DNA from 2 places in the Cupriavidus sp. BIC8F genome. Region 2 is predicted to be linked to the other one. Evidence: riboswitches for the same ligand, from Rfam matches in the RefSeq annotation. Region 2 holds a riboswitch; the other holds the start of a gene.
What was found. A riboswitch is a leader RNA that binds a small molecule or an ion and turns the genes downstream of it on or off. The one in region 2 is predicted to bind glycine.
Positions count from the first base shown of each region.

Region 1: another riboswitch for glycine. It lies ahead of gcvT (glycine cleavage system aminomethyltransferase GcvT); the one in region 2 lies ahead of RS901_RS32855 (D-amino acid dehydrogenase).

Region 1 covers NZ_CP136094.1:1,183,482-1,186,887, forward strand. Annotated here, with positions in the region: gene RS901_RS05610 (UvrD-helicase domain-containing protein) at 1-1,191, opposite strand, end outside; gene RS901_RS05615 (glycine zipper 2TM domain-containing protein) at 1,476-1,706, shown strand; glycine riboswitch at 1,803-1,890, shown strand; glycine riboswitch at 1,912-2,037, shown strand; gene gcvT (glycine cleavage system aminomethyltransferase GcvT) at 2,136-3,263, shown strand; gene gcvH (glycine cleavage system protein GcvH) at 3,354-3,406, shown strand, end outside.
Region 2 covers NZ_CP136095.1:2,759,699-2,763,104, forward strand. Annotated here, with positions in the region: gene RS901_RS32850 (TonB-dependent receptor) at 1-1,535, opposite strand, end outside; glycine riboswitch at 1,746-1,844, shown strand; glycine riboswitch at 1,845-1,963, shown strand; gene RS901_RS32855 (D-amino acid dehydrogenase) at 2,020-3,288, shown strand.

The sequences.
Region 1 (3,406 bases), on a different contig from region 2:
GATGTCCTTGATCTCGGCCTTGTCGAAGAAGCTCTGTCCGCCCGACAGCACATAGGGAATCCGTTCGCGCCGCAGGATCTGCTCAAACAGCCGCGCCTGGTGGTTGCCGCGATACAGGATGGCGTAGTCGCGGAACTGCGCGCGGCGCTCGAACTTGTGCGCGGACAGGCGGAACACCACCGACTCGGCCTCGTGCTCCTCGTCGTTCATCGGGTGGATGGCGATGGGGTCGCCCATGCCGTGCTCGCTCCACAGCTTCTTGTCGAACAGCTTGGGGTTGTTGGCGATGACCGCGTTGGCCGCTTCCAGGATGCGCACGGTGGAGCGGTAGTTCTGCTCCAGCTTGATCACCTTCAGGCCCGGAAAATCGGTCTGCAGCCCGCGCAGGTTGTCCAGCGTGGCGCCCCGCCAGCCATAGATGGCCTGGTCGTCGTCGCCCACCGCGGTAAAGGCCGGCGCGCGCAGGTGCGAGCCGCCCGCCAGCAGTTTCAGCAACTGGTACTGGCAGGCGTTGGTGTCCTGGTATTCGTCGACCAGGAAGTAGCGCAGGCGGTTCTGCCACTTGAGCTGCACCGCTTCATTGCGCGCGAACAGCTCGGCCGGCAGGCGGATCAGGTCGTCGAAATCCACCGCCTGGTAGGCGTGCAGCGTGGCCACGTAGTTGCGGTAGACCAGCGCGGCCTGGTGCTCGTCGGCATTGGTGGCCTGCGCGATCGCTGCCTCCGGGTCGACCATGCCGTTCTTCCACAGCGAGATCGTGCCCTGCACGCCGCGGATCAGCTTCTTGTCGGTGGTGCCCAGCTGCTCCTGGATCAGGCCGAAGCAGTCGTCCGAATCCATGATCGAAAACTGCGGCTTCAGGCCCACGTGCTCGGCCTCCATGCGCAGGATCTGCACCCCGAGCGAGTGGAAGGTACAGACCGTCAGCTGCTTGAGCGGGATGCGCTTGCCCTCGCGCGTGGTCTTGCCCTCCATCAGCTTGCCGATACGCTCCTGCATCTCCTTGGCGGCCTTGTTGGTAAAGGTGACGGCGGCGATATGGCGCGGCTCGAAGCCCTTGTCCTCGATCAGATGCGCGATCTTCTGCGTGATCACCCGGGTCTTGCCGGAGCCCGCCCCGGCCAGCACCAGGCAAGGGCCGTCCAGGTAGCGGACGGCTTCGGATTGGGCGGAGTTCAGGCCATGGGTCATGCGAGGGATGCGGTTGGAGGCAGGGAAATCAGCAGGAACAGCGGAAGGCCAGGCGGGACACGCCGGCACCCCAAAAAACGGGGGCACGGCGGCAAAGCTGACGATGTTAACACGCTGGCCGCGGCAGGTCAGTCAGCGCAAACCGCGTTGACAGGGCCGGTTGTGTCACTGGCGTAACACTTCGTAAAGGCCGGAGCCAATCGCGCAACGCAACGCTCTAACTGTATGTCCCTCGGCCTGCGCGGCGGGGTTGACATGCTTTAATCATCACATCGGAGCCAATAATGAAAACCCTGCAGACTTTGACCAAGGTGACCCTGATCGGCGCGACCGTCGCGGCCTTTGCCGGTTGCGCGGACATGACCCCGAAGCAGCGTAATACCGCGATTGGCGCGGGCGCGGGCGCCGTGGGCGGCGCCATCCTCACCGAAGGCAGTGCGCTGGGTACGCTGGGTGGCGCGGCCGTGGGCGGCGTGATCGGTAACGTTGTCACCGACGACAAGAAGCACAAGTAATGCGCACCCCGGCGGCGGGGCGCAGGAACGGGTACAGCCGCCGGGTCAGGCCTTCCGGCCCGGTTTGACAAAGGCCGGGGCCTCCCGTACATTGCGCGCATCCGACCGGGAGAGCGCGCATCGCCTGCGCCGCCGAAGGGGTATCACCCGAAAACTCTCAGGCACCACGGACCGATCGGATCGGCATGCAATATGCACACGATGCATGCCGCACTCTGGAGAGCGGCACCCGCCATTCGTGGCGAGCGTGCCCACCGAAGGGGCGCACGAGGTCGGGGTCCGGCAGGATCCGCCTTGTAATCTCTCAGGTATCGAGGACAGAGGGGTCATCCGCCGCAGCGGATTGCTACGCCACATTCAGGCGGGGCGAGCGTTGCGGCGGATGGCCCTTTTTTGTTTTCGCCAACCGAGATTTCCCCCGAGGATTCCATGACGCTCCAGGCCACGCCCCTCAACGCCATCCACCGCGCCCTCGGCGCCCGCATGGTTGATTTCGGCGGTTGGGACATGCCGGTCAACTACGGCTCCCAGATCGAAGAACACAATGCCGTGCGCACCGACGCCGGCATGTTCGATGTGTCGCACATGTGCGTGGTCGACCTCACCGGCGCCAATACCCGCAGCTTCCTGCGCGGCCTGCTGGCCAACAATGTCGACAAGCTGCAGACCCCGGGCAAGGCGCTCTACTCCTGCATGCTGGATGAGAAAGGCGGCGTGATCGACGACCTGATCGTCTACTTCTTTGCCGAGGACCGCTTCCGCCTGGTCGTCAATGCCAGCACCGCGCTGGGTGACATCGAATGGATCCGCGCGCGCAATGCCGCCACCGGCAGCGATGTGACCATCACGCCGCGCCGTGAGGATGTTGCGCCTGCGGGCGTGCAGCCTCTGGCCATCGTCGCCGTGCAGGGGCCCAACGCCCGCACCAAGGTGTGGAGCACCTTCCCCTCGACCCAGCCTTCGGATGCGCTCAAGCCCTTCAACGCCGCCGTGGTCCAGGACCCGGCCATCGGCGAGATCATGGTGGCGCGCACCGGCTACACCGGCGAAGACGGCTTCGAACTGGTGGTGCCGGCCGAGAACGTTGCCGCCGTCTGGGAAAAGCTGAACGCCGCCGGCGTGCGCCCGGCAGGCCTGGGCGCGCGCGACACCCTGCGCCTGGAAGCCGGCATGAACCTGTATGGCCAGGACATGGATATCAACACCTCGCCGCTGGATGCGGGCCTGGCCTGGACGGTGGACCTGCAAAGCGAGCGCGACTTCACCGGCAAGCCGGCGCTGGCCGCGGCCGGTTCGCGCCAGCAATTCCTCGGCCTGATCCTGCGTGACAAAGGCGGCGTCCTGCGCGCCCACCAGAAAGTGACCACCCCGGCCGGTGACGGTGAAATCACCAGCGGCACCTTCAGCCCGTCGCTGTCGCAGTCCATCGCCTTTGCCCGCCTGCCGAAGGACGTCGCCGTGGGCGATACCGTGCAGGTGGAGATCCGCGACCGCAAACTCAACGCGACTGTGGTTAAACTGCCGTTTGTGCGTAATGGCAAGGCACTCGTGAGCTGAGGCTCATACCAACGGTCGCCCTCGCCTGCCGGCAGCTTCGCCGGGCAGGCATCACCCAACAAGAAACAGATCTGAATCCGGAGAACCTCCATGAATTTCCCCGCTGACCTCAAGTACACCGAGTCGCATGAGTGGGTACGCGT
Region 2 (3,406 bases):
AGCTTGGGCGACCAGTTGGATTCGCTGCGCACCGGGTAGCCGATAGCCACGCCGGGCTGGCTGCGGCTGCCGTCATAGGCGCGCCAGCGTTCGTAGCGCACGCCGGGGATCAGCTTCCAGTCCTCGGCGAAGTACCAGGCGTCCTGCGCATACAGCGCCTGGGTCTCGGTCTTGCCGGCAAAGGCGTTGTTGAAGGCGGTGATGGTGGCCGCCTGCCAGTCCGAGGTGTTGTAGGTGGTGTTGGTCAGCCGGTAGTTGTCGTAGTGGTAGCCGAACGTGACCCAGTGCCCGCCCTGCAGTTGCTGCGGGCGGTAGTCGGCCTTCAGGTCGAGTGTGCGCCAACCGGTGCCATCGCCGTAGGTCACGGTGCCCGGCCCGTTGCCGGCGGTGTTGGCGCTGCGGCTGATGTCCTTGCTGACATCGAACAGCGACGCCACGCCCGAGAAATTCCAGCCGGTCTCGTTGCGCGTGCGCAGCGACAGGCCATAGAGCCAGCGCGCGTCCTCGCCGTTGCTCGGGGCAAAGGCGTTGGCGGGAATCACATAGCGATAGCCGCCGATATTCACATTACCGCTCGACACCGCATTGCCATTGGCATCGCGCAGGTAGCTGCCCGTGGCGCTGGAGCGGTCCTGTTGCCAGTAGGCGGCAGTGAACTGCGCCTGCAGGGTACTGGTGATGTCGTAGCCAAGCTTGAGCTTGAGCTGGTCCTGCACGGTATGCGTGACGCCCTCGCTGTTCACGCCCATCACCACGCGGTCGCGGCCGGTCTGGTCCTGGTCGAAGTGGGCGCCGGTGACCGGCTTGTCGGCGGAAGTGGCGCGGGCTGTGGAGCGCGCCACGGTATAGAAGCTCAGCGGCTGGCTCTTGCTGTCCTGCCGGTCCACGCTGACCAGCCAAGAGAACGGGCCGACGCGGTCGCCCACATAGGCGTTGGCGTGGACCCCGTTGAAGTTATCGTGCGTGCCATACAGGCTGAAGCGCTGCGTGAACAGCTGCACGCTGGCATCGCCCTCGAACTTCTCCGGCGTGCGCGTGGTGATCAGCACCGTCGCACCCAGCGAGTTGCCGGGATACAGCGCCGAATACGGGCCGTACAGCACATCCATGCGCTCGATCTCGGCGCTGTTGACCAGCGACCAGCGCGGCGGGAAGCTGAAGTCCGAACCCAGCAGGTTGGACAGCAGCAGGCCGTCCGCATAGACCAGCCCCCGCGCCGACTGGCGCGAACTGGTGCTGCGCACCGAGATGATCGAGTTCATATCGCCGATGAAGCGCTTGCGTACGGCGAGGTTGGGCGCGTATTTGAGGGCGTCTTCCGTGTTTACCACATTGAAGTCGGCCATGCGGCGGCTGCTGATGCCGTAGGCCGGCGAGGGCGTGTTGGGCGGTATGGCCGGCGTCTCGCCGCGCTCCGACTTGGCCGAGACCACCACCTCCTGCAGCGGCTCGGGCGCGTCCACCGCCTGGGCGGCGGCGACAGCGGGGCCCATCAGCACCGCCGAAACGGCCAGCGCAATGCGATTTTTCTTCACTGGAAAACCTTGTTGTCGTCTTTTTTTTGGCTCGCCCCACCTGAGCGCGGCATACGGCGCTTCTCCCCGAGAGCGAGCGCTGACATTTTATGGGGCACGGGGACGCAGGCCGATGCGACATAGCGACGCGGGCGGCGGGGCCGCCTAAGCGTTAACCCGCATATCCAACGTCAAGTCTTGTCACTACATTGCCCGGATTGGCGTCAAGCCAATGTGATGCAGGGAGAGACTGTCGCGGCGCCCGCCGCGGACGGCGCCGAAGGAGCAACCGCCCCGGAAACTCTCAGGCAAAAGGACCGGCATCACCAGTCAGTGCACTCTGAAGAATGCCGGACGCTATCGTCCGCCGGCATACCGAAGGAGCAAGCGCACCCCGCCCTGTCGGCCGGGTGTCGTGAATCTCTCAGGTCCAGAACAGAGGGGGCGTCCGCCACGCATATTGCGTCCGGGCTCCCACCATCGACGTTCCTGGAACCTGCAGATCATGAAATCAATCGCTGTCATCGGCGGTGGCATCACTGGTGTCACCACGGCCTACGCGCTGGCCCGGCGCGGATTCTCCGTCACGCTGTTCGAACGGCACCGCTATGCCGCCATGGAGACCTCGTTCGCCAATGGCGGCCAGTTGTCGGCCTCCAACGCCGAGGTCTGGACGCACTGGTCCACCATCATCAAGGGCATGAAGTGGATGCTGCGCAACGACGCCCCGCTGCTGGTCAATCCCCGGCCCAGCTGGCACAAGCTGTCGTGGTTCGCCGAGTTCATCGCCGCGATCCCCCACTACCGCCGCAACACCATCGAGACCGCGCGCCTGGCCATCGCGGCGCGTGAACACCTGTTTGACTGGGCGGCGCAGGAAGGCATTGATTTCGACCTGAAGAAAGAGGGCATCCTGCATATCTACCGCGACAAGGCCGGCTTCGAGCATGCCGGCCGGGTCTCGGCGCTGCTGGCGCAGGGCGGGCTGGAGCGGCGCGCGGTAACGCCGCAGGAGATGCGCGCGATCGAGCCGACGCTGGCCGGCTCGTACTACGGCGGCTACTTCACCGAAAGCGACTCCACCGGCGACATCCACAAGTTCACCAGCGGCCTGGCCGCGGCCATCGATCGGCTGGGCGTGCGCTGCCTCTACGGCCAGGACGTGCGCGCGGTGAAGACCGACGGCAGGCGCGCCACCGTGACCGTGCAGGACGGCGCCGACACGGCCACCTCCACCTTCGACGGCGCCGTGATCTGCGCCGGCACCGCCAGCCGCGCGCTGGCCGCGGGGCTGGGCGACCGGGTCAACATCTATCCGGTCAAGGGCTATTCGATCACGGTCAACCTGACCGACGAGGCCAGCCGCGCCGCCGCACCGGTGGTAAGCCTGCTCGACGACGAAACCAAGCTGGTCACCAGCCGCCTGGGCCACGACCGCTTCCGCGTGGCCGGCACCGCCGAGTTCAACGGCTACAACCGCGATATCCGCGCCGACCGCATCCGCCCGCTGGTGGAATGGGTGCAGCAGTGCTTCCCCGCCGTCAGCACGCGCAGCGTGGTGCCTTGGGCCGGGCTGCGGCCGATGATGCCGGACATGCTGCCGCGCGTGGGGCGCGGGCGTGCGGCCTGCATCTTCTACAACACCGGGCACGGGCACCTGGGGTGGACCTTGTCGGCGGTGACGGCGGATATGGTGGCGGGGGTCGTTGACCAGCATCTCGGCGCGAAGGTGGCGGTCGCGGCGGGTGCGCCGCTGGCATTGGCCAAGGCCTGAGTTCGCGGGTGTTTTCTCCCCCATTTGTGGGATAGGGCCACCGTGCTCGAACAGCGCCGCGCCGTGATGGAAGCATGGGGCGGCGCATGTATACGCTTGAAGAATAGTGGAAGTGATG